Regions from separate parts of the Streptomyces sp. NPDC097640 genome, predicted to be linked through region 4. Evidence: riboswitches for the same ligand, from Rfam matches in the RefSeq annotation. Region 4 holds a riboswitch; each other region holds the start of a gene.
What was found. A riboswitch is a leader RNA that binds a small molecule or an ion and turns the genes downstream of it on or off. The one in region 4 is predicted to bind cobalamin.
Positions count from the first base shown of each region.

Region 1: another riboswitch for cobalamin. It lies ahead of ABTY62_RS39830 (CbtB domain-containing protein); the one in region 4 lies ahead of ABTY62_RS22850 (SCO2321 family membrane protein).
Region 2: another riboswitch for cobalamin. It lies ahead of ABTY62_RS14765 (ribonucleoside-diphosphate reductase subunit alpha); the one in region 4 lies ahead of ABTY62_RS22850 (SCO2321 family membrane protein).
Region 3: another riboswitch for cobalamin. It lies ahead of ABTY62_RS45980 (cobalamin biosynthesis protein); the one in region 4 lies ahead of ABTY62_RS22850 (SCO2321 family membrane protein).

Region 1 is NZ_JBEOSB010000035.1:56,711-58,900, forward strand. It holds gene ABTY62_RS39820 (sortase domain-containing protein) at 1-42, shown strand, start outside; gene ABTY62_RS39825 (CbtA family protein) at 87-878, opposite strand; gene ABTY62_RS39830 (CbtB domain-containing protein) at 894-1,112, opposite strand; cobalamin riboswitch at 1,150-1,286, opposite strand; gene ABTY62_RS39835 (glycoside hydrolase family 6 protein) at 1,492-2,190, shown strand, end outside.
Region 2 is NZ_JBEOSB010000008.1:202,287-204,476, reverse strand. It holds gene ABTY62_RS14770 (FGGY family carbohydrate kinase) at 1-566, shown strand, start outside; cobalamin riboswitch at 877-999, shown strand; gene ABTY62_RS14765 (ribonucleoside-diphosphate reductase subunit alpha) at 1,124-2,190, shown strand, end outside.
Region 3 is NZ_JBEOSB010000052.1:8,806-10,995, forward strand. It holds gene ABTY62_RS45975 (cobyric acid synthase) at 1-198, opposite strand, end outside; gene ABTY62_RS45980 (cobalamin biosynthesis protein) at 195-1,283, opposite strand; cobalamin riboswitch at 1,408-1,607, opposite strand; gene ABTY62_RS45985 (hypothetical protein) at 1,766-2,020, opposite strand; gene ABTY62_RS45990 (inorganic phosphate transporter) at 2,033-2,190, opposite strand, start outside.
Region 4 is NZ_JBEOSB010000014.1:86,116-88,305, reverse strand. It holds gene ABTY62_RS22850 (SCO2321 family membrane protein) at 1-1,105, opposite strand, end outside; cobalamin riboswitch at 1,268-1,393, opposite strand; gene ABTY62_RS22845 (DUF5984 family protein) at 1,519-2,190, shown strand, end outside.

The DNA.
Region 1 (2,190 bases), on a different contig from region 4:
GGAACGGTGGTGGTGTCGGCGTATCTGACGGGGAGCCGGTAGGCGGGAGCCGGTGGGCGGGGAAGCCCGCCCACCGGGCCCGAGGGTTACGCCGCGGTCGGGACCGGGTCCGGCCGGTGCGTCGTCGTGCCGCGCTCGCGCAGGGCGCGGAGGCCGAGGGCGCCGAACGTGGCGCCGAGGACCGCCCACATCACCGCGTGCGAGGCGAACGAGAGCATCCGGAAGTCCCAGAGGAGCGTGGACTCGACGGGGACCGGGTCGGGGTTGTCGGGGAGGGCGAACAGGGCGAGGAGCACCGCGACGACGGTCGCGGCGACCGCCGTCTGGGCCACGGCGGGACCACGGCCCGCCGCCGTCAGCCGGACGTGCACCAGCCGGGCGAGCACCATGCCGAGCACGCCGATCGCCACCGCGGCGATCCACATTGCCTGGCGGTCGCCGACCGTGCCCGCGTCGCCGACGCCCGGCGGGTTGGCCGGGTAGCGCAGGCCTGGCAGGAGCGAGAGGCCGGCGAAGCCCGCCGCGGCGAGGGTGAGCGCGCGGGGCCAGGGGCGTGCGGAGGCGTCGGATCCGCGGTGGACGAGCGCGTGCGCGACCGCGAAGAAGACGCCGAGCGCCAGCCCGACGACCACGGCGGTGACGACGAGGCCGAAGTGCTGGGTGCCGCGGGAGAACAGCTCCTCGTGGTGGGTGACCGCCGCGGCCGCGGCGGCGTGCGAGTGCTCGCCCTCCTGGCGTTTCTCCTCCAGCCGGATGGCACGGTCCATCAGGGGCTCGGCCAGCAGCAGGGAGAACAGCCCGGTGGCGAGGCCCGCGAGGGCGCCCGCCGCCAGGCCCCGCCGGAGCAGGGGGAGTACGGGAACGTGACCGTCTGCCATGGGGTGCCGGACCCCTCAGTGGCAGGGGGCACCGAAGAGGTGCCGGCCGTCGTGCGAGAACTCGTGCAGATAGTCGCCCGTCGCCGAGATCAGCGAGCCGTTGTCGATGAAGACCGCGTACAGGGCGATGAGAGCGAGGATGACCGCGCCGGCCGCGATCAGCCAGTCGCGGGTGCGGGCGGTGGCGGCCGAGACGGCCGCGGGGTCGGTGTGCCGTGCCGTGTGCAGGGACATCCGCTGTTGCCTCCTAGTGGGGTTTCCACGCCCCTCAGCAGGAAGGAGAACGACGGCCAGTTCCTGACTCCCGGGAAGTGCGGCGCCGTTCGCGCGCGCCGACTCCTGGTCACAGTGGCGGGACCGTCCCGGATTCGCACCGGGTTCCTGTACGCCGTCGTCTCGTTGTGTTGACTTGTCGCATCGGAGAGTCCCAGGCGGACGGGTACCTGTCAACCGGGCCCGGAGGGGCCGCTTCGCGCCGTACGGGCGAATTCACGCAAAGGGCTGTGGATAACCCCGTGAGGGCCGGTGTGGTGTGTAAGCATGGTTTCGACCGGTCTTGTCCTACCGGGGGCCTGAGGGGTGTCCCCCGGAGCGTGCACCCAAGGGGGAGTGGATGTACGGGAGTTACACCGGCCGTCGGCGAGGGGCTGTCCGTGCCGGGGCGGCGGTGGGGGCGCTGCTGTCGCTCGTGACGCTCTCCGGCTGCTTCGGCTCGTCGGGTTCCGGGCGTTCCGATCGCGAGGAGGAGGCGATCGCGGCGGCGAGGCCCGCACAGCGGCCCAGGAATGTCGTGCCGTATTGGGTGAACCCGGACGGCGCCGCGGCCCGGCAGGTCGCCGCGTACCGCAGGAAGGGGGAGACCGTCGAGGCGAAGCTGATACAGAAGATCGCCGCGCAGCCGGTCGCGGAGTGGCTGGGGGTGGACGACCCGGAGGGCCAGGCGCGGGGGTTCACCGAGGCCGCCGTGTCGGAGGAGCGTGACGCGCTGCTGGTCTTCTACAACATCCCGCACCGCGACTGCGGCCAGTACTCGAAGGGCGGCGCCGCCGACGGCAACGCGTATCGCGCCTGGCTGGACAAGGCGGTCAGGGGCATCGGTGACCGGGCCGCCACGGTCGTCCTGGAGCCGGACGCACTGCCCCACGCGGTGGACGGCTGCACGCCCAGGCGGTTCCTCGAGGAGCGTTACGACCTGCTGACCGGGGCCGTGGACAAGCTCAAGGGGCTGCCCCGCACCAAGGTCTATCTGGACGCGGGGAATCCGCACTGGATCAAGGATCCGCGCCGGATGGCCGAGCCGCTGCGGCGCGCC
Region 2 (2,190 bases), on a different contig from region 4:
CGGCGGCCCTGGAGTGGGTCCTGGAGTTCACCGGGGCGACCACCGCGGACCTGGAGACGCTGCTCGCCGACAGCCCGCCGGGGGCGCGCGGGGTGACCGCGCTGCCCTTCCTGTCGGACGCGGGCGAGCGCGCCCCGTTCGTGGAGCCCGCCGCGCGGGGCCGGTTGGACGGCCTGACCCTCGCCACGACCCGCGCGGACGCCGTCCGGGCCGCCTGCGAGGCCGTGGCGTACGCCGCACGCCACTGCCTGGAGGCCGCGGGGCTGAGTGCGACGCTCGCGGCCTGCGGGGGCGGTACCCGGTCCGCCGCCTGGACCCAGCTGTTCGCGGACGTCCTGGGGCGGCCGGTGCGGATCCCGGACGAGCCCGAGGTGGGGGCGCGCGGCGCGGTCGCGGTCGCCTGGCGCGCGTTGGGCGACCCGGTGGACGCGGCACAATGGCGAGCCGATTCGCGTACTGTCGTACCCGACGCGGAGCGCGCCGAGGCATACGAGCGCGGCTACGCGGACTACCGGGCCAGGCTGGCCCGTACCCTCGCGGAGTGGCGGGCAACGGCGCCCGCTTAAAAGCGACCCGGCGCCGCGCCGGGCCCGGCGCAGGCCCTTGCCGGGCCCCTGCCGGGCTCGCGCCCGACCGTCCGTGCCGGACCCGCACCAGGGCCGCGCCGGGGCCGTACCGGCCCCCTGCCGGCCTCTGCCGGGCCGCCTCGGGGCATGCCCCAGGGCCCGCGTCAGGCCCGTCCCGGGCCTGCGTCAGGCCCGTGCCAAGTGCGCGCCAAGACCGCGCCAAGTCCGGCACTGAATAGCACATTCGTACGAAACACTCCACCTCGCGACACAACATGTGGGGGCGCGTGCGCTCGCCACCACAAGATGTATGCTCATGCTCGCTGTCGCCGCAGGGGAATCCGGTGCGAATCCGGAACTGTCCCGCAACGGTGTACGCGTACGCTTTTGCGTACCCGCGAGTCCGAGGACCTGCCGACAGCCGTCTCATACGTCCGGGCCCCGCGGGTTGGGCCGATGGACGCTGTGCGGTATGCCCTTGGCGGTTTCGGCATGCCCGCACGCGCCCATCGCGTACCACCCGCCCGGCCCCCAGCCGAGCGAGGGAGAACACTTCAGTGACCATCGCGCCAGCCGATCCGGTTTCAGAGGCAGCGGCTACTCAGGCAGCGGACGACGCGCCCGGGACCGCCCTGCTGCGGACCCTGACGGAGCTCACCGCCGACCTGTCCGCCACCGACCCCGGCAAGGTCGCGGCCGCCGCCCTGCGCGGCCGCCATCCCGGCTCGGACGAGGCGGAGTTGCGCACCCTCGCGACCGAGGCGGCGGCCGGTCTGATCGCCGAAGAACCCGAGTACTCGAAGCTCGCCGCGCGGCTGCTGACCCTCGCCATCGCGGAGGAGGCGGCCGGGCAGGGCGCGGTCTCCTTCTCCGCCTCGGTGGCCGTGGGCCACCGCGAGGGCCTGATCGCGGACGGCACGGCCGAGTTCGTGACCGCCCACGCCGCCCGCCTGGACGCGCTGGTCGAGCGGGCGCTGGCCGACGGCGCCGACGACCGCTTCGGCTACTTCGGGCTGCGCACCCTCCACAGCCGCTATCTGCTCCGCCACCCGATCACCCGCCAGGTGATCGAGACCCCGCAGCACTTCCTGCTGCGGGTGGCCTGCGGGCTGGCCGAGGACCACTCGGAGCGGGCGCTGGACGACGTCGCCGAGCTGTACCGGCTCACCAGCACGCTGTCCTACCTGCCCAGCTCCCCCACGCTGTTCAACTCCGGCACCCGCCACCCGCAGATGTCGTCCTGCTATCTGCTGGACTCGCCGCTGGACGAGCTGGACTCGATCTACAACCGCTACCACCAGGTCGCGCGGCTCTCCAAGCACGCGGGCGGCATCGGCCTGTCCTACTCGCGCATCCGCGCCCGCGGTTCGCTGATCCGCGGCACCAACGGCCACTCCAACGGCATCGTGCCGTTCCTGCGCACCCTCGACGCCTCCGTCGCCGCCGTCAACCAGGGCGGCCGGCGCAAGGGCGCGGCCTGTGTGTACCTGGAGACCTGGCACGCGGACATCGAGGAGTTCCTGGAGCTCCGGGACAACACGGGCGAAGAGGCCCGCCGCACCCACAACCTCAACATCGCGCACTGGATCCCGGACGAGTTCATGCGCCGGGTGGAGGCCGACGC
Region 3 (2,190 bases), on a different contig from region 4:
TTCGGCGCCGTCGCGGGTCACGAAGGAGTTGAGCGACATGTTCTGCGCTTTGAACGGCGCGACGCTGACGCCCTTACGGCTGAGCCATCGGCAGATCCCGGCCGTGACGACGCTCTTGCCCGCGTCCGACGTGGTGCCCGCGACGAGCAGGCCGCCGCCCTGTGCCCCGGTCGCGCCCCCGCCGGGTATGCCGCTCATACGCTGTCCCTCCCCGCGGCCGCAGGCCGCGCCGTCCTGCCAGGTCCCGTTCCGGGTCCGTCCGTCCGCAAGGACCGTGCCCAGCGGGCGAGCGCGCCATGTGGGGCACGGGACGGCCCCAGCGCCGCCCCCACTGCCAGCCGGGCCCCGACGGACACGCCGAGCGCCAGGGCGCCGACGCGCTGCGACAGCCGAACCGCGCGCTCGATGTCGGCGGCCTCCACCGCCCGCCCGCCGGGGTTGAGCACCGGCCGGTGCTCAACGCGGCCGCCGTACGCGAGAGTGCCGCCCAGCCGTACGCCGAGCGCGCCCGCGAACGCGGCCTCCACCGGGCCCGCGTTGGGGCTCGGATGGCGGTGGCCGTCGCGCAGCCAGGCGCGCCGCGCGCCGCGCGGGTCGGGCCCGGCCAGGGTGGCCAGCGTCGCGGTGAGCCGCGCGCCGGGCCAGCCGGCGAGGTCGTCCAGCCGGGCCGCGGCCCAGCCGAACCGCCGGTAGCGCGGCGACTTGTGGCCGACCATCGCGTCCAGGGTGTTGACGGCTCGGAAGCCGACCAGGCCCGGCACCCCGCCGACGGCCCCCCACACCAGCGCGCCCACGACGGCGTCCGAGGTGTTCTCGGCGACCGACTCGACGACCGCGCGCGCGATCTGCCGCTCGTCCAGCGCCTGGGGGTCCCGGCCGCACAGGTGCGGCAGCCGCCGCCGGGCGGCGTCCAGGTCCCCGGTGGCCAGCGCGCCGCCGACGGCGCGCGCCTCCCGGCCCAGCGTGGTCCCGCCGAGCACGGCCCAGGTGGCGGCGGCGGTCAGTACGGTGTGCGCGGCGCGGGAGGGGCCACCCGAGGAGTCGCTGCCCAAGGCCCGTACGGCGTGCACCGAAAGCGCGGCCCCCGCGGCCGCGCCGCCCGCGCACAGCGCGGCGTACAGGGCCCCGGATCCGCGGTGGTCGCGCCACAGCAGCCGCTCGACGGCCAGGGCGGCGCGCCCGAACGCGGCCACGGGGTGGCCGCGGCGCGGATCGCCCGTGGCGAGGTCGCCGAGGAAGCCGAGGGCGGCGCCGCACGCGTACGAGGCGTGATCGGCACCCATCGTCAGTCCGCCGTCGTGCCTCGGCGCGTCGGGGCGTGGAGTTCGGGCCGCGGGCGGGTCGGCGTCGGCGGCATGGCGGTGCCGGGCATGGCGGTATGTCCTCACTCAGGGTCCGCGCCCTGGTTCGACGTGACCGGCGGTGAGAGTCTCCTGGCTCCCGGATCCGCGCTTCTCCCGGTCTTCCAGCCTCCGTACGGAGGCCGTGACTTGTGCGGGCTATGGGAGAGCGCTCCCCGGTGACAGTGGCGGGACCGCGCCGGATTCTCACCGGCTTCCTCTCCTGCCGCCGTTTGGCTCGGGAAGTCCACCATGGGCCGCGAATGGCCGTCAACTCGCGAATGCCCCGGGATGCGCGAGTGTGCCGAGGCCCACACGCGCCGCACACGCCACGGCCGCCGGGCGGGTCCGCGCTGGTCGGCGCGGCCCGGCCCGGCGGCCGCGGCTACTGCTGGAACACGGCCGAGCCGTGCGGGTTCAGGCCGTCAGGCCACGATCAGATTGATGCCGTACGCCACCGTCGCCGCGCACAGCGCGAAGCAGGCGTACGCGGCGGCGCGCGCGGGGCCGACGCCGACGCCGGCACCCGCCGGGGCCGCGGCGGTGTCCTGGCCCGCCTCGGCCTGCTGGGGCTTGCGGGAGGCGCCGAGGATGCCGAGGGTGAAGACGCCCACGAAGCCGACGGTCACCACGAGGCTGACGCCGAAGACCTGGCCGAGAGCCGCCCAGTCGATGCTCATCGCGTTACTTCCTTAGCTGGTGCTGCCGGTGGCGGCGGAGGCGCCGGCCGGGGTGGCGGAGGGGGAGGAGGCGTGCGCGGGGGCGACCGGCCCGGCGGGCGGCGGGGCCACGGACTGGAGGGCGGCGGTGACGACGCCCACCGGCTCGGCCGGCGCCGCCCCGGCGTCGG
Region 4 (2,190 bases):
CGAAGCTGCGCGGATCCGCCCCGGCCGCGTGCGCCGCGAGGACCAGCTTGGCCAGCGCCCCCGGGTCGCCCTTCGCCCACGCCAGCGCGCCGTTCTTCTCGTTCTGGAGCCACTGGAGGGGCTTGGCCGCGGTCGCGCTGTGCTCCCCGGCGGCCAGGGCGACTATCGCGTCCGCCGTGCCGCCGAAGTCGGGCTGGTCCTCGGCACCGGGCATCGCGGACAGCAAGTGGCTGCCGTGCCCGGCCATGGTGTCCGCCAGATACGCGGCGGCGGCCCGCGCGGCCTCGGTCACCCGGGCCGGCTTGGCGCTCCCGCTCTTGTCGCTCTTGTCGTCCTTGCCGCCCGAGCCGCAGTCCAAGGGCTCCGGGGCCTTGCCGGCGTCCTTGCCCGCGGGCTCGAAGACCCAGCCCTTGCCCTCGGTGGCCAGCGCGGCGGCCGTCGTCGCCAGGTCGTTCGCGACCGGCTTGCCCTTGTCCGCCGTATACGCGAACGCCCCGCGCTGCCCCTCCTTGGCGTCACACCCCAGCTGGAGGCCGAGCAGCACGTCGTACGGCGTCCGGCCGTCCTTGGCCGACTTCACCTGCTTCGGGTCCTGGCCCGCGGCGGCGAAGGCGCCGACGGCGGCGGAGGTGGAGTTGGCGTCGCTCGGGCTGCCCGGGCTCATGCCCCAGCCGCCGTCGTCGTTCTGGTTCTTCTTCAGCCAGCCGACGCCCTTCTCGACCGCGGCGCTGCGCCCACCGACCGCGGCCAGCGCCTGTACCGCCGCCGCTGTCGCGTCGGTGAACTCGCCCTTCTTCGGGTCGCACGCGGCGGAGGCGTCGGCCCGGTACGCGGCGAAGCCGCCGTCCTCGCACTGCTGGCCGGCCAGCCAGTCGATGGCCGATCTCGCCGGGGTCACCCCGACCGCGTCCTGCGCCAGCAGCGCGAGCGACTGCCGCCACACCCCGTCGAACTTCGGGTCCTTGGCGCCGTACAGCCCCTTGGGCAGCGCCGCCGAGCCGGACGGCTTGGGGGAGGGCTTGGCGTCGGCGAACGCGGCGGGGGCGGCGGCCGTGCACAGGGCGGCCAGGGCGGCCAGAGCCGTGGCGCTGCGGCGTACGTTCATGGCGACGGTGCCTCTCGGTCGGGGGTCTCGGCGGTGGCTGGGCAGCGGTACGCGGCCGCGCACGGCCAACCACCCCGCACGCCGAGGGACGTGCGAACGCGATGACACCGGGCTCAGCTCCGCATACCTCGACGGTGCCGCCGCCGGGCGGGCCGGCGGCGGGAGCCTGCGGTGCGCCCGACCAGGTGTCCCGGCTCGTACGCCCTGCGGCACACAGCCCGTACTCACGGTTGCGGGTCAGCGCCGGAATCTCACCGGCTTCCCCCGATCGGACGCGGATGAAGTTTTCACGCATACCTTATCCGGCGCCCACGGGGGCCGGACCACGGCGGTCGGGCCCTTGGGGGTGGGCTGGGGAGCGGGCGAGGGGGCGGGCGAGGGAGCGGGCGACGGGGCGGGCGCATACTCCTCCCATGGATCTGGACATCCGGTTCCGCTTCGGGCTGACGCCGTTGGCCGAGGTGCGGCCGTGGGGGCGGGGCGACCGCCCGGTGCTGCACTGGTTCGGGCTGACCGACGGCTGGTACGTGATCGACCTCGGCGAGCACGAGCTGCTGCGCTACTCCGAGCGCACGGTGCGGCGGCTGCGGGGCGGCGAGGGCGGCGGAGGCGCCGGCCCGGCGCATCCGTATGCGGACTACTACGTGGTCCGGCTCTGGGAGGACCTGCTCGCGCTGCTGCCGGCTGCGCTTGAGCCGGTACCTGAGGACCTGGCCGACTTCGTGGCCCGCGACTCCTCCGGCTGGCACTGGGAGGACACCCCGGAGGCCGAGGCCGCTGCGCAGTGGCACGGCGGCCGCACCCTGAACACGGGGTATCTGCGCGTCGCGCCCGACATCCGCTGCTGGCGGACCGTCGCCGGGGCAGACGACGTCATGCATGTCAGCTGGACGCATCAGCCGGATCCCGAGGACGAGATCGACTTCGCCGCGCCGGCCACGGGCCGGGTGACCCTGCCGACCAGCGCCTTTGTGGCCGCCGTCGGCGAGCTCGACCGTGCGCTGCTGGAGGCGATGGAACGGCGGATCGGCGAGCTGGCGGCTGCGGGGCCGCCGCCGGGCGTCGAGCTGGACCTGGAGCAGCTG